Regions from separate parts of the uncultured Anaerobiospirillum sp. genome, predicted to be linked through region 4. Evidence: predicted binding sites of a transcription regulator. Region 4 holds the regulator's gene; each other region holds the start of a gene.

Region 1 (5,635 bases), on a different contig from region 4:
TGTACGTATACGCAAAAGAGCAGGGTAAGTTTGAAGTTGCTTTCGTTATCGCAGCAATCCTGCTTGTATTAAGCTTAATCATCAACATCGCAGCCTCTACTGTTGGTGCTCAGATGAAGCGTCGTGCAGGCAAGAACGCCCGCTAATACACACTAAGTGGACTGCTACAAACGCAGTCCACAGCAAACCCAAAGTCATAAAGCTCACGAGCACGTGCAAGCAAAACAAACATGCACGTGACTCACTCAAAAAAAAGATTCCAGGCTCACAAGCAACAAAAAAGATCACAAGATCAAGACTTGCCCTCAGCGCGAAGGAAAACTCCAGTGAAGCTATAAAGGAGGAGCGCTGAATATAGTTGTGTTGTGTGCACCACGATTTTAGTCGTTCACTTGTCAGTGACGGCTTATTTGGATAGAAGTATGAACTCAGATATCGTTTTCAACGTAAGTAACTTCAACCTCTGGTACGGCAATGGTTCTCACCATGCTCTCAAAGACATCAACATGCAGATCAAGCCAAATGCTGTTACTGCATTCATCGGCCCATCTGGCTGCGGTAAGTCCACCTTTATTAAGACATTAAACCGCATGAACGACTTAGTTGATGGCGTTACTACCTCTGGTTCTATTAAGTACTACGACACTGAGATCTTAGAGCCAAACTTAGACGTGTCTGCTTTACGTAAGGAAGTAGGCATGGTGTTCCAGAAGCCTAACCCATTCCCAATGAGCGTGTACGATAACATCGCTTATGGTCCACGTACTCACGGCATCAAGAACAAAGCAGAGTTAGACGAGATCGTAGAGCGCAGCTTACGTCAGGCTGCTATCTTTGATGAGGTTAAGGATCGTCTTAAGTCATCAGCTTTAGGGCTTTCTGGTGGTCAGCAGCAACGTCTGTGTATCGCTCGTGCATTAGCTGTTCAGCCACACGTCTTGCTCATGGATGAGCCAACTTCCGCTCTTGACCCAATCTCAACTTCTAAGATTGAAGATTTAGTCGCTGATTTAAAGAAAGACTACACCATCATCATCGTTACCCACAACATGCAACAGGCTGTGCGTATCTCTGATGACACCGCATTCTTCTTACTTGGTGACTTAGTCGAGTTCAACGACACCGACACCTTCTTCTCCAAGCCACAAGACAAGCGTACCGAAGAGTACATCACCGGTCGTTTTGGTTAATCGTACTTTTTACAACCTCAAAAAACAGTACCGTCAACACGGCACTCCAAAGCTTTAACAAACAATATGGGTTAATTACTTTGTATCCATAAGAAGCTTTAGATGTTGTTAAGCAAGTCGACTACAGGATTTAGTTTGCTACCTGACAAGAGAACCGTTTATCAGTCCTACGACCAAAAGAGCCTTTATAAGTCCTACGACCAAAATAGCCTTGATAAGTCCTCAGGTAGCACCACTAGCTCCTCAATGTGTGTGTATTGATAAGGAGAAAACAATGCGTGACCTTTACAATAAGCAGCTGTTAGATTTAGGTAATGAGATCGTACAGATGGGCCACTTATGCTCAGATGCATTAGAAGGTGCCATCAAATCTTTACATGAGAAAGACATAGATCTGGCAAATAAGATTCAAAAGTCAGATAACCTCATCGACGCTAAAGAGCGTGAGATTGAGCAGATGTGCTTAAACATCTTCTTACATCAGCAGCCAATTGCCTCTGACCTGCGCATGGTATCTGCAGCTTTAAAGATGATCACCGACTTAGAGCGTATTGGCGATCAGGCCAGCGATATTGCTGAGATCGTTGCCTGCATCGATTTCAAAGAGCAGGCTCACTTTGCCATTATTGAAGAGATGGCATCCATCGCTCAGAAGATGTTAAAGGAGTCAGTCGAGGCCTTTGCCAACTCTGATGTTGCTTTAGCCAAGTCAGTTATTGAGGCTGATGACATGGTAGATGACCTTTTAGAGAAGGTTCGTCTTTTAATGGTTGACCTCATTGTTGAGCACAACCATAACGCCGTAACCATCATCGACCTGTGCATGATTGCCAAGTACTTAGAGCGTATTGGCGATCACGCTGTAAACGTTGCCAATTGGGCAGTGTTCCGTGTTTTAGGTGAGCACCCAGATAAGCACGCAGCTCAAAGCGTTGCCGGCACCTTAGCCGTTTAGTCTTATCACCTCAGCCGTTTATTCTTATCACCTTGGCGGCATAGCTTCTAGCCGCTTAAAAAGATTGTGAAAATCAACCAGAAGTTCAATCGTGGGGCCTGTATATCAGGCCCTTTCTATTTATCAAGGCCATGTATATCATGCCCTTTACTTAAAAGCACTCAATCACCCTCAAGTCATTTCACTAATGCAGTAACTTAACTGCAAGCCTAGCCATCCCCAAAAACTCCTTTCATATATTACCGATCAAAAGCTTACAAAATAACTGTTAGACGCCTGCATTTGCCGCACACAATGATCAAATCGCGAGCACCTGTATAGTTCAAGTGGCAAAGTATGTCTTAGCCCATGGCAAAGATGGTTATTGAGCATTAACTTACATACAAGCCAATTATTTTTAACTGTAAATTCAGGCCATATAAGCCTTTGTAAATTGGTACGCTCGTTGCTTGAGTTGTATCAAGAATAAGGATACATCAGCATTTAGGATGTTTTCTTAAAACAGATTTACTAAAACTATTAGCTACCTGCGTTTTAACGCACGAATTTCTTATCGGCAAGATTGAGTGGCATTAAAAGTGATGCTGGCTCTCTGCTTATAACGAAAGGAGAGAACTGCAATGGCTTTATACGTTAACACTAACGTGAGCTCCATTAACGCTCAGCGTAAGCTCGCTAACTCAACTCTTGCATTAAACACTTCATACCAAAGACTCTCATCAGGTCTTCGTATCAACAGCTCCAAGGATGACGCAGCAGGTCTGCAGATCGCTGACCGTTTAACATCCCAAATTAATGGTCTCAACCAAGGCAACCGTAATGCAAACGACGGTATCGCCTTAGCCCAGACCATCGAAGGTGCCCTCGACGAGACCACCAACATGCTGCAGCGTATCCGTACCCTCGCTGTTCAGGCCGCTAACGGTACCAATACTGCAAAAGACCGTAAGGCTCTTCAAGAGGAAGTTGATTCACTCTGTGCAGAAATTACCCGTATTGGTCAAAAGACAACCTTTGCAGGCGCTCATGTTCTTATGAGTGTTGGAGCTAAGGACGGTAATAACAACCCTCTTGACACATTAAAGGATGCCACTGGCAAGTATTTCTTCCAGGTCGGCGCAAATGCCCAAGATATGATTACCTTGGCTATTTCCGAGGGTTTCCACTTGAGTGGTATTGCGACAATGGCCAATATTAAATTTAACGAAAAGGATGTTGGCCTATCTAAAAACGGTGGCACAGTACGTTGGGTTATCAGTTCAGCAAGCTTAGCACAAGCTACCTTGGGCAACATCGACAAAATGATTGAGATCGTCGATTCTAAGCGTGCGGCCCTAGGCGCAATCCAAAATCGTATGGAAAGCACCATCCGTAACCAGAGCTCAATTTCTGAGAACGAGTCTGATGCACGCAGCCGTATTCGTGATACAGACTTTGCATCTGAGACTGCATCATTAACTCAGAACCAGATTATTCAGCAAGCCTCTCAGACCATTCTGTCTCAGGCTAATCAGCGTCCAACCGTAGCCCTGAGCTTACTCGGCGGTTAATAGGTCGTATCTAAAAGTTTAGTTTTCTCATATCGCTTAAGGCCGTCCGCCATAACGGCCTTATTTAAGCGGTTATAAGATTGCAGACTGTTTATTCGTAAGTGGCATACACTGCCATTTACGAATACATAGATTGCATATAGTACATGGTGGAGATAGAGCTTGTAAGCCATCTCTTTACTGAAACAATATAAGGAGAGAAATATGGCTTTATACGTTAACACTAACGTGAGCTCCATTAACGCCCAGCGCAAGCTTGCAAACTCCACTCTTGCTTTAAACACCTCATATCAGCGTTTATCCTCAGGTCTTCGCATCAACAGCTCTAAAGATGACGCAGCAGGCCTCCAGATCGCCGATCGTTTAACCTCTCAGATTAATGGCCTCAACCAAGGCAACCGCAACGCAAACGACGGTATCGCTTTAGCTCAGACCATCGAAGGGGCTCTTGATGAGACCACCAACATGCTGCAGCGTATCCGTACCCTTGCAGTACAAGCAGCGAACGGTACCAATACTGAAAAGGATCGTAAGGCACTGCAAGAGGAAGTAACTGCTCTTTGCGCAGAGGTCGCTCGTATTGGCCACAAGACAACCTTTGCAGGTGCTCACGTTCTGATGAGTCTTGGTGCTAAAGATGGTTTAGGCGGTAAAACTGGTAATACACTTGATACTCTGAAAGATGGCAATGGAAACTATTTCTTTCAGGTAGGAGCCAATGCCCAGGATATGATTAAGCTTCAAGTTAATGAAGGCTTTCATATGAATGGCATTGCTAAAATGGCAAACCTTGAAATTAAAGCTAATGTAGCCGATGCAAAGGCAGCTGCAGGTTTAGTCTTGACAACTACTGATGCAACTTCTACTGCACGATTCTGTATTAGCTCTGCAGAACTTGCTCAGGTTACATTAGCCAACATTGATAAGATGATTGAAGCTGTTGATTCACAGCGTGCGGCCCTAGGCGCAATCCAAAATCGTATGGAAAGCACCATTCGCAATCAGAGCTCCATCGCCGAGAACGAGTCCGATGCTCGCAGCCGTATCCGCGATACTGACTTTGCATCTGAGACTGCATCATTAACTCAGAACCAGATCATCCAGCAAGCCTCACAGACTATTCTTAGTCAGGCTAACCAGCGTCCAACCGTAGCTTTAAGCTTACTTGGCGGTTAATAGGTCGCAAATAAAAGTTTTGTTTTCTCATATCGCTTAAGGCCGTCCGCCATAACGGCCTTATTTAAGCGGTTATAAGACATCAGACTGTTTATTCGTAAGTGGCATGCAGTGCCCTTTACGAATACATAGATTGCATGTAGTACATGGTGGAGATAGAGCTTGTAAGGCATCTCTCTACTGATAATCGATAAGGAGAGAAATATGGCTTTATACGTTAACACTAACGTGAGCTCAATTAATGCTCAGCGTAAGCTCGCAAACTCCACACTTGCGTTAAACACTTCATATCAGCGTTTATCCTCAGGTCTTCGCATCAACAGCTCTAAGGATGACGCCGCAGGTCTGCAGATCTCTGATCGCTTAACATCCCAGATAAATGGCTTAAATCAGGGAAATCGTAATGCTAACGACGGTATTGCCTTAGCTCAGACCATCGAAGGTGCGTTAGACGAAACCACCAACATGCTACAGCGTATCCGTACTTTAGCTGTTCAGGCAGCTAACGGTACCAACACTGAGAAAGATCGTAAAGCTCTGCAAGAAGAGGTTAATTCTCTTTGCCAAGAGATCACTCGTATTGGTCAAAAGACTACTTTCGCAGGAGCTCATGTCCTAATGAGTGTGGGTGCTGCAAATCTTGATACTTTAAAGAATGCTAAGGGTGAATACTTCTTCCAGGTTGGCGCTAATTCACAAGACATGATTACACTTGCCATGTCACGAGGATTTCACTTGAGTGGCATTGCCGCAATGGGTAATGT
Region 2 (5,635 bases), on a different contig from region 4:
ATGTTAGCTGGTGGTGCTGAGAAGGCTTCAACCCCAATGGGTATTGGTGGCTTCTCTGCCTTAAAGGCATTATCCACCCGTAACGATGAGCCAGAAAAGGCATCCCGTCCTTGGGATGAGGGCCGTGACGGCTTCGTATTAGGTGATGGTGCTGGTGTTCTCGTATTAGAAGAGTACGAGCACGCTAAGGCACGTGGCGCAAAGATCTATGCTGAGTTAGTTGGCTTTGGCATGTCTGGCGATGCTTACCACATGACCGCTACCCCAGAAGATGGTGAGGGTGCACGTCGCGCTATGCTTAACGCTTTACGCGATGCTGATGTTAAGCCAGAAGAGATTGGTTATATCAACGCTCACGGTACTTCAACTCACGTTGGTGATATTTCTGAGCTGCGTGCAGCTAAGGCTATCTTCGGTGAGGCTCCTGCTAAGACTGTAATGAGCTCAACCAAGTCTATGACTGGTCACTTATTAGGCGCTGCAGGTGCTATTGAGGCAATCATCACTGTTCTTGCTGTACGTGATCAGAAGTGCCCACCTACTATCAACTTAGAGAACCCAGCTGAGGAAGTAGGCCAGTTCAATTTAGTTCCAAACAAGGCTATCGATCACGAGATTAACTATGCAATCTCCAACAGCTTTGGCTTTGGTGGAACTAACGGCTCTCTGCTGTTCAAGCGCGTTTAATGTACTAGTTTGAGTAAGCTTAATTAAAAGCTTCTCAAGCCTATAGTCATTACGACTTACAGGCCCCTGATAAAAACTTATCGGGGGCTTGTTGTTTTTAAGTCAGCAAGATTTAACCATGCCCGTATCAGGCTCTTTGCCACCTTTTTAGCAAAGTAATGTACGCGCTCAGCGCTATATAGTTGTTAATGACACATGTTCATCAAGCTAAAAGTAAGGATATTTGAGTCTTTATTGTGAGAAAGGGCTAAGAATCAGTACTAGAGCCTAGGATTAGACGCTCTTTAAGGTTAACTTTAATTTACGGTTTGTGTTGCCTAGTACGGCACATTCACTATGGCCTAGCCTATTAGGACAATCAAATGAGCAATCTTGAGCTTCCTTCTTTAAAGATCAACAACAAAGTAACTATCTCAAGACAGATCTATACTTTCTTGAGACATATCATTACTACAGCTTCGATCTCTCCTGGTACTAGCATTTCTGAAAATGAGCTGTCTAAACACTTCAATGTTTCCCGTCAGCCAGTTCGAGAGGCTTTAACCACTTTAGAGCATGACGGACTTATCACCATCATTCCGCAAAAAGGTACTGTGGTTAAGCGTATTTCTGTAGCCAATCTCAAGAGCGTGGTCTTTATTCGTGAAGCTTTAGAGTGTGCATCTTTGGATAACATCAGCAATCTGCCACCAGCTAAGCTGTCTAAAGCCTTAAGAAAACTGCACAACAACCTCGATGATCAGCGTAGGAAAGTAGATCCGTGTAACTTAGCCTCATCATTTTTGCCTATTGATGATAAGTTCCATGAAATCATCTGCTCTTTCTCTGATTGCTCTATGACTTGGGATGCCATTCAATCGATTAAAGGACAGCTTGATCGTATTCGTTATTTAGCTATGGGCTCAGATCACCCGATCTCGCCAATTGAGAAGCTTATTGCCGAACATGAAGAGGTAGTTAAGGCCATCGATAAAGGTGATATTGAAGAGGCTAAGCGCCTGTTACGCTATCACCTGCACGAGATCATGCAAACCCATGTCTCAATTCGTCAGCAGTATTCAGAGTGGTTCGAACCAGAAAACTAAGCTGAGCCAAGCTAAACATAAATGCTAAACACAAAGTTAAGCACTAACGCTCAGCCCCTCAAGCCTGCCATCGAGCAGGCTTTGCTGTCTTTACACGCACAACAAAAAACAACAAATGCCCACCAAAACCCCAATAAACTAAAACGCCCACACTCGGTCAAACCACGAAAGAGATTGCCTAGACGCTCATACAGCGACATTTAAAGCATTTACGTACATTGAGTGCTAAATTAATAGAGAGCGCTATACGCGCACTCTATGATGCGCTATGCGAACGCTAAAGTAAGACAGAAAGATGAAAGTCATACGCCATTGCAAAGTATGTCACTATGAAGATAAGACCGCAAAGAAGATAAGACTAGCAAGAAGGTAAGAGCACAGGGGACTTGTTAGGCTAAAAGCCAATGCTATGCATCAAAGATGACAGTGCATAGCATGGTCAGAAATACAAAGATATGCGGTAAAGATGTGCAATAAAGAGATGCACAACGCTATGTAGCAACGAGATGCAGCAAGGAGCTGATAGTCCAACCAACATGATGGCACGAATGACCCAAAAGACTAGGTTATGTGGTTGGGGCTTTGGATAAATAGGGCATAGACTTTAGCTTTTTAGTAGCAAGTCCATGCCGCCAAAGTGCCTAGATATCGTCTTCCTCGTCAACAGATACGTAGGTATTGTCATCTTCAAAATCAGCGCCACCAGTTACTAAAGCGATAGACTCTGGAGTAAACCAATCGCTGAAGTTGCGCATTATATCTTTGTGGGTATCTAAGATCTTATGCAGGTGGATATGTAACAGCTCAATGGCCTTATCAAGATTGTCTTTAGCGAGTTCATCATAGATTTCTTGATGCTCGTTAGTAATCCCATCAGTGTGGCCACGTAAGTCAAAGGATAAGAAGCGAATACGATCCATCTGTCCCTTGATTCCCTGTACAGTCTCCCAGGCCATATCAGCACCTGAGATAGAGCAAAGCTTCTTGTGGAAAAGGTCGTCTAAACGCAAGTACTCGGACTTTAACTTGCTGTCTTTAACAACATTGCGCTGCATGTTCAGCACTTTGTTTAAAGTCTCTAAGTGGCTCTTCTTCTCGGCATCAGTAAGATTTGCAAAGTTGCGTACGCACTCTTTTTCGATAGCGCAACGAACAAATACAGTTTGGTAGAGCTCTTTAATGCAGATGTGCTCAACAATAGAACCGCGCTGTGGCAGTACAGATAATAAGCCTTCATAGCTAAGACGCATTAAGGCTTCACGTACTGGCTGACGGGAGACGTTGAAGTGCTCTGAAAGAGAGTTTTCAGACAGAATGGTGCCAGGCTTTAAATTGGTTTCAGTAATCTGCTTACGCAGGAAGTCGTGAATTTGTGGGCTAATGACTTTCTTTGGCGATAGTCTAAGCTTTGGAAGATTGTGAACTCCTGCAACTGACATTACAAAACCTCTTTGTATTACTAGTGATAGCTACCATGTTTAGCAAAGCCAAAGATCAAATAGTAAGTACAACAAAGGTCTATATACCTTTCAAAATACTAAGATCTCAAAGGCTTCCACAACTGAAGATGGCACACTACCAAAGTGAATCAAGCCGATATGTCGACACCTGTCGCCTAGTATACTAGTTACTAGTTAAGCTGATTATTCACTTACTTTTACATAACCACAATCAATGTAAGTAAAAGCAGTTCTCTTTAGTACATCAACAAACTTTATCAATTATAGCAAAATCACGCAATTAAGCCTAATTACGACATTATCGCAACCAAGGTTCATCTGAGTAAACCCTACATAACAGCGTACATAGCACAATACTTGACTACTAGTATCCTAGTTTTTAGTTAAGATATTTTACACAAGTATATTAGCATATTGTGAAACGCCTCTCGCAAAAATCCAAAAAACCACCACTCTTTCCTAAATCTACATACCCATACAGTAGCCTAACTACAACTTATCAGCGTCTCAAAAATCTTTGCATATTAACTCGGTAGCAACAGTACCCATACCAAATGCCCAAGTACTACGCCAATCTTTGCAAATATATCGCTCCGCCAACCATGTGCCCCATCCTAAAGAGCGCACGTAGTACATAATTCTTTGCAAAGAATTACTGTGCAAATAGCCGTTAACTTCAAAAGGCATGTGTAGTAAGCAATTCTTTGCATGCTAAATCCCTCTACCAAACTCGTGACACAAGACCAAAAGCTCATGTAGTAAATAGTTCTTTGCATGCTAAATCGCTCTTCACTAAGCATGTGAAAAGTTGAGCAGACCATGTACGCTATTCTTGGCATATTAAATACTGCGCAAAAACGAAAAAGCCCCAGTACCTGTCAAGGTTCTGGGGCTTTTGACTAACTAATTAGTCGTAAGAAAGAATTGACTAGCCTAAGAGGCTTAAGCCCAGCTGAGGACGGGTGTTAGCCTGCATCAGCATAGAGGCTGCAGCCTGCTGAATGATTGACTGCTGTGAAAGGTTAGCAGACTCTTCAGCAAAGTCAGCATCACGAATACGTGAGCGTGCATCAGCTTCGTTAGCAGCAACGTTTGACTGGTTGCGGATAGAGCTCTCAAGACGATTTTGGATGGCACCTAAATCGGCACGCTGACTATCAACGTAGCCAATCATCTTATCCATATAATCAATAATATTAGCCGCCATGCCTGCGCCAGTGAAGTTTACCTTCATAGTATCGCCGTTAGCAGCCTTTACGAAAGCCTTATCAGCAGCAGCTTGATCTACAAACTCACCTGCTGCAATACCAGCCTTTTGTGCAGCAGCAGAGAACTGAAGGTTTACAAGGCCGAAACTGATAGTATCGCCCTTATTTGAGCCTATGTGAAACAAATCATCCAGTCAAGTACTTTTTATACAGCAGATAGCGTGCCAGAACAGCAGCAAAAGATTTGACGCGATTCTGAGCGTCAAATCTACAAAAGCGCATGAGCCCCTCTCGGCTCATGCAACATTTATGGTTGCAGCAGCGGCAAGCATTGCCGCTGCGAAACCACTTTTAAAAATACAGCACGTTAGTGCTGCTTAAGTTGAGAGAGCGTACCTGCAGATATTCTCTCTTCATACAAAATGCGCATATATAAGCGAAGCGCTGGCTGATGCCAGGCTAATATTACGGCCGCTTAATGGTTTTGGTAGGGTACTGTGATAGGGTCTTTAAACGTAAAAATTGGCGACAATACTACTGCAAAAAATAACTTCTCAACCATGTGCTATTGTGTCGGCATAGCCTAGTCTTAGAACAACATGACCTATGTAATGCCTCTCATATGAGGGCTTAGATTTAGTTAAGTTTGGTCAAATTTTGGGCGCACGATCCCTGTGGCGCTTAATGCACCAGGATCAAATTAGCGCTCTAGTTATATGCTTCTAAGACTGGTTAAACCATAGCACATTCCTTCTGTACCAATACAAGATCCGACTTCATGAATGTCTAGTGTTAGCTATTCTTCTTTTCGCAAACAGTTGTTATTGATACATGCTTGGTTGATAAGTTCATCTTTGCTGACTCATTTGGGACGGCGAAAGTTCTCTTACGGAACGACTCTATGGTATGTCTTTATTGTTGACAATAATTAAAGGATCTGTGTCAACGACTGGTCCGTTTATGAGCCCTGGTTGTAGCTTAAGTCGCTCGAGATTTGACTTTAAGAATGTGAATTCCGAGTGTTCTGGTGATCGATACGAAAAAAGAGACTTATGCAACAGTTTATGGGGCCTCCCGAAAGAGGCGGTTAACTGCTACATATCTATGTCAAGGCCGCAGCCGCTTAGGCTGCGCCGTAGGGTAGCCTTGACATAGATATGTAGCAGTGACAATGGGAAAGGGTCGGCGGGTCCGA
Region 3 (5,635 bases), on a different contig from region 4:
GGTCAAGTTCTAAGATCCAGCCAGCTACGTTGTCAAGGAAGTAACGATCGTGGGTTACTGCGACAACGGTACCTGGGTACTGGTGTAAGAACTGCTCAAGCCAATCAACAGACTCAGCATCAAGGTGGTTGGTAGGCTCGTCAAGAAGCAGCATATCTGGACGCTCTAAGAGCAGACGGCATAATGCTACACGACGACGCTCACCACCTGATAAAACCTTAATCTGACGATCAAAGTCAGGTAAACGCAGAGCATCAGCTGCACGATCAATCTGGCTGTCGAGGTTGTGACCATCGTGAGCCTGAATGATAGCCTCGAGCTTAGCCTGCTCTTTAGCTAGTGCATCAAAGTCAGCGTTTTCATCGGCATACTCAGCGTAAACCTCATCGAGGCGCTTGAGTGCATCATTAACCTCGCCAAAAGCCTCCTGAATAACCTCTTTAATGGTCTTCTCTGGATCAAGCTTCGGCTCTTGAGGAAGATAGCCGATTTTAATGCCCGGTTGTGGACGTGCCTCACCCTCATAGTCCTGGTCAACGCCAGCCATGATCTTGATTAAGGTGGACTTACCGGCGCCGTTCAGACCAAGAACGCCGATCTTTGCACCCGGGAAGAAAGACAGGGAAATGTTGTTTAAGATTTGTCTCTTCGGGGGCACAATTTTGCCCACACGATTCATAGTGAAAATGAATTGAGCCATATCACCCTCAAGTAATGAACAATCTCTTGATCTTATCAGTTTTGCAGCCTATAAGCCACTGCAAAAGCCTAAGCTGGCACCTAATTGCCATAAAAACGCCGTTTAAGACATATTTAGAAAGCTTTGTTCTACTTAGAGGTACTCCATAATTACAACAAGTAAGGCCACTAACTAGTCCTTAGCGTAACCTCATGTAATGTCTCTGTGCCTTGAACATATAAATATGGGACCTTCTATTTAGCCAAGATCTAACTGAACTCTATATTCTTTTGCCAAGATCGCCGTTAGTTGCCGCTCACTTAAGATCTTAAGATCTCAAGATCTCAATTGCCACGATCGCAAGATCGTCGTCAGTCCTATAAATGCCAATTGGCAAGATCGTAAAGAGTCTAAAAGTATGACGCTTATAAAGATCGTGGCAAAGATACTTTTGCTTACGGCAAGATCGTTACACCATAAAGATGCTTACTCACAACAAGATCGTCAAACAATAAAGATGCTTGCTGACGGTAAGATCGTCACACCATAAAGATGCTTACTCACGGCAAGATCGTCAAACAATAAAGATGCTTGCTCAAAGCAATATTGTTACATCATAAAGATGCTAGCTCACGGCAAGATCGCGACACATTTAAGCAGTAGTTAGCTGGCAAGATCATGACAGTAAGTGGCAACACATCGTTAGTTTATGGCGGCAAAAACTAACGGCACACTCTCTTAGTACGTGGATTATCTTTGCCAAGAGGTGATGAGTGTAATACTCATACTTTGCTTGTCGTGAATCATGCAAATATGAGCTTTAGCTGATTTGATTAAGTTTTAGCCTAGGATAGGGAGTGCTTTTTGAAATTTGGCACGTATAGTGCTTTATTATGAGTAGCCCTGAAGCGATATGAGATTAATTTAATTCCAGGGCCCAGCGTAAGCTGGTCGATTCCCTGTCCAGGACTTGCTCCCGCACAGAAGAGAGCTGTGCGAGTGACAGGGTGTCACTGCAGATGATTCTGCTGTGTTCTCAGGCTTGTATAGCCTGATATTAAAAATAGGGTTCAGATTATGCCATTATTTATTAACACCAACGTTTCTTCGCTGTACGCTCAACGTGCAGCGCAGCGTGCTAACGACGCGCTCGACATCTCATACCAGAGATTATCCTCAGGTCTGCGTATCAATCGTGCTAAAGACGATGCAGCAGGCATGCAGGTTTCTAACAACCTTACCACTCAGCTTGATGGTCTTACCCAGGGTAACCGTAATGCTCAGGATGGTCTTGCTTTTGCCCAGACTATCGAAGGTGCTTTAGACGAAGTTACCAACATGCTGCAGCGTATCCGTACCCTTGCTGTTCAGGCATCTAACGGTACCATGTCAGATCAAGACCGTAATTCTTTACAGGTTGAAGTAACTCAGTTAGCCGACGAAATTACCCGTATCTCAAACGATACTACTTTCGCTGGCGCAGACGTTTTAAACGGCAACGCCTCTATTTCCCGTTTCCAGGTTGGTGCAGACCCATCTTCCATCATTGAGATGGACTTACGTGACGGTACCGATATTAACGGTATTGTTAAGATGCTCGTTCGCTACACTGGCAAAGATGAGTTTACTAACCCAATGGTTACCGATCCAGCAAATCCAGGTGGCCATGCTCTAAATCTTAAGTTTGAAGACATCTTCAAGAATAACGGTACCAACCCAGGTATTCGTGTGGAGAAGGCTTCTGCTGCTCAGGCAACCTTAGCCGGTATCGATGGTCTTATTAACGCCATTGACCGTAAGCGTGCTGAGCTTGGTGCTATGCAGAACCGTCTTGAGGCTACTGTACGTAACCAAGAGTCTGTTAAGGAAAACGTTGCATCTTCACGTGCAACCATTCGTGATACCGACTTTGCTGAAGAAACTGCTAACTTAACTCAGCAGCAGATCATTCAGCAGGCTACTGCTACTATTCTTACTCAGGCCAATCAGCGTCCACAGATTGCCCTGTCATTAATGCAGAAATAGTATCTAAAGATTCTGAACTCTTATTATTCGTAGTTATCTGGCATGCTTTATTGCATGCCATATTAGTTGCGATCCCTGCCATCGTGCCGCATAGGTACGGTGGTTTTTGCGTTTGTGCGAAAGTGCAAACACGCCGCTCTCTCTATCAGGTCATTACCTACCTGAGCCTCTCGCTAGCCTCTCATATCTACCCCTTTCTAACTCTTACAAATAGAGCTCAGCCCATAGGCCAGATCAACGCTATCCATACTCTTTCACGCTACGTGAACAACACTGTAGGCAAAGTACATACGCCACTAGAGGCTTATATATTCCTAGCTCATTATATCGATTGCAGATGTTGCAGACCGTAGGTCGGACGCTGTCTTAGTGGTGTTGACGTTTGGGTTTTACGCGCCCTGAAAACAACAAGCCCCGGTAGGGTCGATGCCTTACCGGGGCTTGTTGATTCAGAATTCTGTCTCTGGTGGAGGTGGTGGGATTTGAACCCACGTCCCAAAAGACTCTACCGTCAGTACTACATGTTTAGACTTCTCTTTGATCTTAGTACCGGCTGCGGAGAGTCACGCCACCGAGTACCCAGCTTGAAAAAATCTTTAATGCTTCCATCTCAAGCGGGACTTCCACACGAGCTGCTGAGAAACTGACACCGGCAATTTGCTAAGCGACAACAGCAGGGCTTATGCTCCGATGGCTTTAAGGCAGGTTATTAAGCTGCTAAAGCGTAGTTTTCGTCGTTTGCGACTATTTTAACGGATTTTTTAACGAGGCCAATCCACCCTCGACATGCACCTCGGGCTCGGTAACTTCCGGTCGAATCCAGAATCACCCCCACGAGTGCCCTGATTATAGGATTACTCTTATGTCTTTGCAAGCGTTTGCCATAAATTTCGCATTCTTGCAGTGATATAGCTTGCAAATGTTTAACTCAATCGCAGAGCATTATTTTTCAATTGAAAAATAATGCTTTGCGATCTCTTTGTAAAGAAGTGGATACAGTCTGCATCTAAGCTTTTGCTAAGAAAAAAGGAGTAGGCTTTACCATGGGCTTTTGAGGAGTCCATGACTCCTTAGCATAAAGGCGCATTTATGTAGCTAAGTGTCTAAGAAAATGTCGCTTAGGACTCTTTTATGCACGTTTTCAGGTAGTTTTACTCACATATGCCTTTGTGCATATCATCAAAGAGCTATTGTTGCTACAATTTACGCATTACTCGCTTGCATGCAGAATAGATTGGTCTTGTCTGCATCTTGCTACAGTTGCTTTTCAAAAAGGGCTTGTTTGTTCTGATGGCTAGCACATGTGGCGCTATTCACATGGCATCAGCCTTAGCACATGCGTTAGTTGTTAGGATTATTTAGAGCGTCTTGTATTTGCTTGTTTAGGTGGCATCATGTCCGACAATTTGTTTAAGAAACTTTGGTCAAAGCATAGGCTTAAGCTAGCCCCTGCTCTTGCACTTATATTTTTGTCAGGATGTGTTTCTAATCAAAATGCCTTTGACCCACCTCTAAGCTCTGAATTCTCAGTAAGTAATGATGATATTGTCTTAGTTGACATTGATCTTGTTGAGCGCGAGCAATATCAAATCCTCATTGGTCAGATGACCTCAATGCTCGGCAAGGGCGATCTTACCCACGAGCAAAAGGCTCAGATTCTCTATCAATTGGGCTTGCTCTATGACCGTTTAGGTATGGACGCAACTGCTAGAACCATGTTCATGAACTCACTAGTAGAAGTCCCAGACTATGCCCGTTCATATAACTTCTTAGGCATTTACTTAGCAAGCTCAGAGCGCTTTGCTGAGGCTTATGATGCCTATGATGCGGTGTTAGAGATTGACCCAAAAGAAGTTTATGCATACTTCAATCGTGGTATAGCTTTGTACTATGGCAATCGTGCTGAATTAGGCGTTCAAGATCTGGTTAAGTTTTATGAGCTAGACAAGAACGATCCTTTCCGTCTGGCATGGCTGTACATCTTAGATCGTGAAGTTGATGGACAAGAGATCGCTCGTCAAAAGTTAATCGAGCGACGTAATGCTATCGAAAAGAAAGTGCCATGGGGTCTTGAGGTATTAGACTTATTATCCGGCAAGATCTCTGGTCACGATCTGATTGAGTCAGTGCGTACTGCTAATATTGAGCCTTTAGAGCGTGCACGCCGTTTATGTGAAGCATACTTCTACATGGCTAAAGAAGCTGCTTATAAAGGTGAGTATAAGCAGGCTTATGATCTCTTCCATCTATGCCTTGCTACTAATGTTTCAGGCTATCTTGAGTATCGCTATGCACGTTTAGAGATCGCTCGTTTTGAGCGTATGGAGCAGGTGCAAAAGGCTGATCAGCTCGCCACAGAGAAACAAAAGGAGCGTGAAGAGCTCCTAAAGAGGCAAGCTCAAGAGGCTCATAAGTATTTTCAGATGCTCAATCAGAAACGAAAAGAGTCTGAAAACAAGAAGATCCAAAACTCCACTTTAGATAACAATAAGAGCCAAGACTCTAATTTAGATACCAATAAGACTTCAGCTAAAAGCTAAAGATCATTTTCATCTTGATTCATGACACAGTTTGAGGTGTTTTATGAAGCGCTCATTCATCAATAAGATCGTTAACGAAGCGATTGAGTTTTCCAAAGCACAGCACTTAACCCTGCCTAAGTTTGCCTATATCACTGCTGAAGATTGGAAAAAACAAGATCAAGCATCATGGGCAGAGGTTTTTGATCTCGAACTTGGTTGGGATGTTACCGATTATGGCTCTGATGATTTTTACAAAACCGGCACCTGTTTGTTTACCTTACGTAATGGTTCTGTAAGCGACTCTCGCTATACCAAGCCTTATGCTGAAAAAATGATGCTAATTGAGGATGGTCAGGTACTGCCTTATCACTTCCACAGTTATAAGATGGAAGACATCCTTAATCGTGGC
Region 4 (5,635 bases):
AAAACGCAGCAATCAAAAGTCATATATAAGCCAAAGACAAAAATATATGTGATCCTTGATTGATCCTGTGGTGATCTTGGTATTAATACCATCTTGTGATCTTTTGGGGCGACTTTCACTCAAATGATCCAAAGATGTTGTGGTGATCTTTTTAGTCTAGATGGGGTGCATGAGTTAAAACTCATGAGGCAGGGTATTATGCCCAAATTCTTTTTGGGGGCTATGTCCAAATTCTCTTTGGGGTTTATGCCCAAAGTAGTTTTGGGCATAGGCCCCAAAGTGCTCGTTTTTAGCTGACAATGGGGCGATGGGGAGTTGTAGTGGCGTTTCGTCTCGTGTTTCGTTTCGTCTCGTTAGTGCCGCTTTGAGTGGCGATGGTTTATACAAGACGCTTACGCTGTGAGGAAGAGCCGATACCAATAGACTCGCGGTATTTAGCGATGGTACGGCGAGCCACACAATAGCCCTTTTCTTTAAGCAGCACGGCGATCTGATTATCAGAGTATGGTCTGCGTGGATTTTCCTTTGAGATGAGTGATTTGATCTCTGCACGTATTGCAGTTGAAGAGGCTGTACCGCCACTTTCGGTGCTAACGTGAGAAGAGAAGAAGTACTTAAGCTCAAAGGTACCACGAGAGGTAAACAGATACTTTTCAGTAGTCACACGTGAGATAGTTGACTCATGCATCTCAACTTCGCGAGCGATGTCGTTAAGCACTAAAGGCTCCATACGACTCTCACCATGATCTAAGAAGGCTTTCTGATGCTGAATGATGCATTTTGAAACCTTGAGCAAGGTGTCGTTACGCTTAGCGATACTTTGAATAAACCAATTGGCCTCTTGCAGGTTGCTCTTGAAGAACTCTTTTTCACGCTCGTTGCGTGCATAGCAAGAGAGGGCTTTGTACTGTTCATTTAAACGCACGCGTGGCAGTGAGTCAGGATTAAGGACAACATCGTAATTGCCATTTTCATCTTTAACGACTAAGACATCAGGAATGATGAAATCTGACTTTTGCTTAACTGCAGTATTACCAGGGCGTGGGTTTAATGAAACGATGATCTCAATAACTTTCTTTAAGAGATCTTCTTTGATGCTTAACTGATTGCACAAGCCACGATAGTCATGGTTTGAGAGCATGTCGAGGTACTGAGAGACTACTAACTCAGCAAACAAGACCTCTTGGCTTACATTGGTCTGCATCATTTCACGAATCTGAATGAGCAGACACTCTTGTACAGTACGAGAGGCTACGCCTAATGGATCAAAGTGCTGTACGAGTTTTAGCACAATGGCCACATCTTCTTCTGTGGTATCTGGATAACGGCCGATAACTACAGAGACGATGTCCTCAAGGGATTCAGTTAAATAACCTGAGTCATCTACAGCATCAATAATAGCCTCGGCAATCTCACGATCGCGACCACGGATCTGAGAGCAGTTAAGCTGCCAAGTAAGGTGATCTCGTAAATCCTCTTCGGTTTCACCCTCATAGACAGTGTTAAGGCCAGTAATGCCGTTTTTAGAGCGTGACTTAGCAGAGACACTATCATCTCTAGCTAATGTATCGTGGTTAGATAAAGTCGAGATGGCACCAGGGTCCATCGCTGCTTCAGTTAATCTATCTGGCAGGGCAGTATTAGAAAGTGCATCATCTGCAGCTGAGAGATCAACATCTGACTCGCGATAGTCAGAGCCATAATCAAGATATTCTTGGCTAGCCTTGGATCCAGTTAGATCATAGTCTGAGTAGTCATCTTCACTACGTGAGCGAGAGTAGTCGGCGCGTGACTCACTATCTTTACCAATGAGCTCACCAGCAGAGGCAACTTCGTTGTGCTCGTTGTAGCCAGACATATCAATGTCCGCACCTTGGTAAGAGGCGTCATTACTAAATGGATCAAAGATCTCGCTATCATTGGCACGACGCTCGTTTTCTGCCATTTCGTCAAGCGAGTCCACATTAGAGTTAGCGATAGACTCATCAATCTCTAAAAGTGGATTTTTTTCGATAGTAAGCTGAATCTCCTGACGCAGATCTAGAGTCGACAATTGCAGCAGACGAATTGCTTGCTGCAGCTGTGGAGTCATAGTTAAGGTCTGTGTCTGGACTGCTCTCATTTGCAGAGATGTTTTCAAGCCAGCCATGAAAGTTTTCCTATAAAGAGAAATTCTTACCGAGGTACACTTCTTGTACCTTCTTGTTTTCAAGCACCTCTTGTGCGCTACCCTTAGCGATAATCTCGCCTGCATTTACGATGTAGGCTTTGGAGCATACATCAAGAGTTTCACGCACATTATGATCAGTGATCAATACACCGATATCTCTATTTTTAAGGTGAGTGATGATGTCCTTAATGTCAGAAATGGAGATTGGGTCAACTCCAGCAAAAGGCTCATCTAACAAGATAAATTTAGGGTTGGCAGCGAGTGCGCGGGCGATTTCTACGCGACGACGTTCACCACCAGAGAGAGCCATGCCAGCACTTTTAGCAATGTGCTCAATATGGAACTCCTCAATAAGCTCGTTGAGTCTATTTTGGCGCTCGTGCTTGTTAAGCTGCTTTTGCAGTTCAAGCACACTCATGATGTTTTCTTCTACAGTTAGCTTTCTGAAAATGGAGTTTTCCTGAGGCAGGTAGCCAAGTCCTGCTAATGCACGCTTGTGCATTGGTAAGTGGGTAATGTCCTGATCATCGATCATGACATTGCCATTTTCAGTGGAGATAATGCCCACAATGATATAGAACGAGGTGGTTTTACCTGCGCCATTTGGGCCTAAAAGACCAACAATAGAACCGCTCTCGATGGAGAGGCTTACATCATTTACAACCACGCGTCCTTTATAGGTTTTCTTAAGGTGGTTGGCCTGTAAAAGACTCATCTTGTTACCTGTTTATTGCCACGGTTAATACCGCTGCTTAATTAAAGCTCTATTCATGCAGTTGAGGGGTATAGCCAAATGGACATGTCTACCTTTGTTACAACTACTAAGATAAAAGAGCTTAAAAACTTTAACTCCAAAAACTAAGAGAAAACTTAGTCATGCAAACTGCTTTAAATTCCTAAGCTCGCTATTAGGAGTTTGCTTGGATCTTTGCTAGTTTTTTAATCCTGTAGCCACGTAAATTTCGTGTTTACAGATCTCAAGATCTAGCAAATTTAGATGCTGTTATAAGCTAGCATCTATTTTTTTACTTGTTATCTTTCTTGAAGTCAGCTGGCACAAAAGTACTCGATACTCGACCGCCTTGGCTGTTGTTGTTCACAGCACGCAGCTTTTGTGAGTTAATGTTGTACTCGATACGCTCGCCGGTCATCTTTGACTCACCTTGCCAGACTACAGCACGACCTTGCAGTATGATGCTAGTCTTTTGAGGGTAGTAGCTTAAAGTGCGGGCACGAGCCTTGATGTATTTGCCGTTATCTTGCTGTTGTTGGAAGTTAACTGGAGAACCATAGGCGATGATAGACTCTAAGTCACCATTTTCATTTCTGATGATCTCTACTTTATCAGCGGTGAGCTTAATAGAGCCTTGAGTTGCTTCTACATCACCAGAGAACACGATCTTGTTTGCCTGAAGATCAGCGCTTTGCTCAACTGATTGAACGTTGATTGACTGCTTACTATCTGTAGATAACGCATATGCATTATTGAAAGCTACAAGAGCTGCAGATGTAATCAGTATCTTACGGATTGTAGACCACATGAGGCTTGTCCTTGATTACTATGGTTTTCTTGTTCAGATCGATAACGTAATTTGATCCTGTGTTAGTAAACTTAGTGCCTTCGATACTCAGCTGCTGTTTAGAGCTGATGATCTTATTTTTAATGTCAAAGTGCACGCTCTTAGTACTAACTTGTTTGATCTCTGAGGTGTCTACATCTAAAGGACTAACGGTGACATTGCCTCGTAAATCGGCATAGTTGTCATGCACCATCACGCCCTCTTTAGCCTTGATCCTCCAGCCATTTTTGGCTGAGCCATCGTCGTTTTTATCGTAGAAAACACCATCAATACCAGTGACTTCTAAGAGCTTTTTGTTTTCATGGTATTTAAGCTCATCTGTTGTCATGGAATGGGTTATATGTCCGTCTTGATCGTAGAGCTCAGCTTTTAAGCCTTTAGAAACAAAGGTTGGGTAGAGATTGGAGATCTCTTCGTTGCTCAGTCTGCCTTTCAAGCCAGAGAAGTGATACAACAGAGCTGCTAAAACAGTCAGCATTGCAGCAATGATGATCGATCTTAAAGTAACGCCCATTAAGAATTACTTCCCATTAAATGCCAAAATCTTTGATAGCTAATACCACTCAAGGCGAGCCTACATCATTATTCTTAACTAGCAACGATTAGCCTATATAGGCTAAATCACAACAGCTAGCCAAGATAAAAACAGCGCTATGTTTAATTGAGGCAGCCTTGAAAACAGTCAAACATTCTAGCCTATTTATTCTAAAAATTGGCCCAAAATTTGCCGTGCAGGCCGCAAATTTGATCAAACTTGTGCTCATGCGCAAATATCAGTACAACTCGTCTTACAAAAGTAAGCAATATGATTGTTAATTAGCCTACGATTTAGTGTATTAGCATAATTACTGCACTATTTTGACCCATCAAATCTAGACAGGTTTGTAAAGTTAAATAGTTTAGACAGGGAAAATTAGGAAGGGCACTGCATGCCTTTAGGCACACAAGGAAAATTTAAGGCTGCACTCTTTGCTTAGATAGCAAAACAGTTGTGTGAATAGACTCAAGACGTGATTCAACCTAAACATGAGGTTGCCTCATGTTTAGGATAGATGAGTGGATTTTTGAGAGCTGTTGGTAGTGGAGTGATTGAAGTTTGTAAAGTTATTGAAGTTTGGGTCTTTATTGCGCACCCGGCTTGAAGCTAATTCCTTCCTTGGCTACTAAAGGACGGCCATCAGCGGTAATCTTGCCTTGAACCATCATAATGAGATCGCAAAACTCACGTGCAGCACCACGACCACCATCTAATGTAAGGACAATGGTAGCGATCTTCTTCATGTAGTGATAACCATCGTTAGGACATGCAGAAACAGCAGCGTTCTCAAAGAGCGGGATATCGTTGACATCATCGCCCATGACAGCTACTTCATCCTTAGAAAGATTAAGCTTCTCTAAGAGTTCTTCTAAGGCTACCTTTTTATCGGCGATACCTTGTATAACGTGCTCTATTTTGATCTCTTTGGCGCGACGCTGAGTAAGAGGAGAGTCACGTCCTGTGATAAGAGCCGTATGGATACCGGCATAGTGCAATAAGGCTATGCCCATGCCATCCTTACCATTGAATTTCTTAAGCTCGTTTTCCTGTCTATCTAAGTAAATACCACCATCAGTAATGGTGCCATCTACATCAAATACCACGAGCTTGATCTTACTGAGCTTATGAGCAACCTCAGCGCTTAAGTCCTGATAGAAGGTATGGAATACACTCTCAGTTAAACTCATACTGTCCCCTTAGAACTATGCTTGCTTATATGATTCCGGCGCGAAGCATATCGTGCATATTAAAAGCACCGATGATCTTATTGTCTTGATCTGTAACAATCATGGCGCTGATCTTCTTATCTTGCATGATGGCTAAAGCATCTGCAGCAAGACATTCAGC

The links. Region 4 encodes sigma-54, which starts transcription at its own class of promoters, with help from an activator protein. Its sites were predicted from a motif close to TGGCACNGTTTTNGCTT; they were not measured.
Region 1: the regulator sigma-54 is predicted to act here: its motif matches at 2,580-2,596, upstream of RDO37_RS08240 (flagellin).
Region 2: the regulator sigma-54 is predicted to act here: its motif matches at 4,651-4,667, upstream of RDO37_RS03105 (flagellin).
Region 3: the regulator sigma-54 is predicted to act here: its motif matches at 1,552-1,568, upstream of RDO37_RS05420 (flagellin).

The regions. Positions count from the first base shown of each region.
Region 1 covers NZ_CABTML010000104.1:12,525-18,159, forward strand. Annotated here, with positions in the region: gene pstA (phosphate ABC transporter permease PstA) at 1-146, shown strand, start outside; gene pstB (phosphate ABC transporter ATP-binding protein PstB) at 423-1,190, shown strand; gene phoU (phosphate signaling complex protein PhoU) at 1,465-2,145, shown strand; gene RDO37_RS08240 (flagellin) at 2,766-3,695, shown strand; gene RDO37_RS08245 (flagellin) at 3,900-4,871, shown strand; gene RDO37_RS08250 (flagellin) at 5,076-5,635, shown strand, end outside.
Region 2 covers NZ_CABTML010000032.1:5,769-11,403, forward strand. Annotated here, with positions in the region: gene fabF (beta-ketoacyl-ACP synthase II) at 1-687, shown strand, start outside; gene RDO37_RS03095 (GntR family transcriptional regulator) at 1,050-1,772, shown strand; gene RDO37_RS03100 (GntR family transcriptional regulator) at 2,414-3,211, opposite strand; gene RDO37_RS03105 (flagellin) at 4,161-4,625, opposite strand.
Region 3 covers NZ_CABTML010000067.1:66,949-72,583, forward strand. Annotated here, with positions in the region: gene ettA (energy-dependent translational throttle protein EttA) at 1-700, opposite strand, end outside; gene RDO37_RS05420 (flagellin) at 1,757-2,704, shown strand; RNA gene ssrA (transfer-messenger RNA) at 3,169-3,537, opposite strand; gene nlpI (lipoprotein NlpI) at 4,099-5,244, shown strand; gene RDO37_RS05435 (D-lyxose/D-mannose family sugar isomerase) at 5,288-5,635, shown strand, end outside.
Region 4 covers NZ_CABTML010000022.1:3,433-9,067, forward strand. Annotated here, with positions in the region: gene rpoN (RNA polymerase factor sigma-54) at 380-2,149, opposite strand; gene lptB (LPS export ABC transporter ATP-binding protein) at 2,160-2,885, opposite strand; gene lptA (lipopolysaccharide transport periplasmic protein LptA) at 3,196-3,711, opposite strand; gene lptC (LPS export ABC transporter periplasmic protein LptC) at 3,692-4,264, opposite strand; gene RDO37_RS01890 (HAD hydrolase family protein) at 4,873-5,475, opposite strand; gene RDO37_RS01895 (KpsF/GutQ family sugar-phosphate isomerase) at 5,501-5,635, opposite strand, start outside.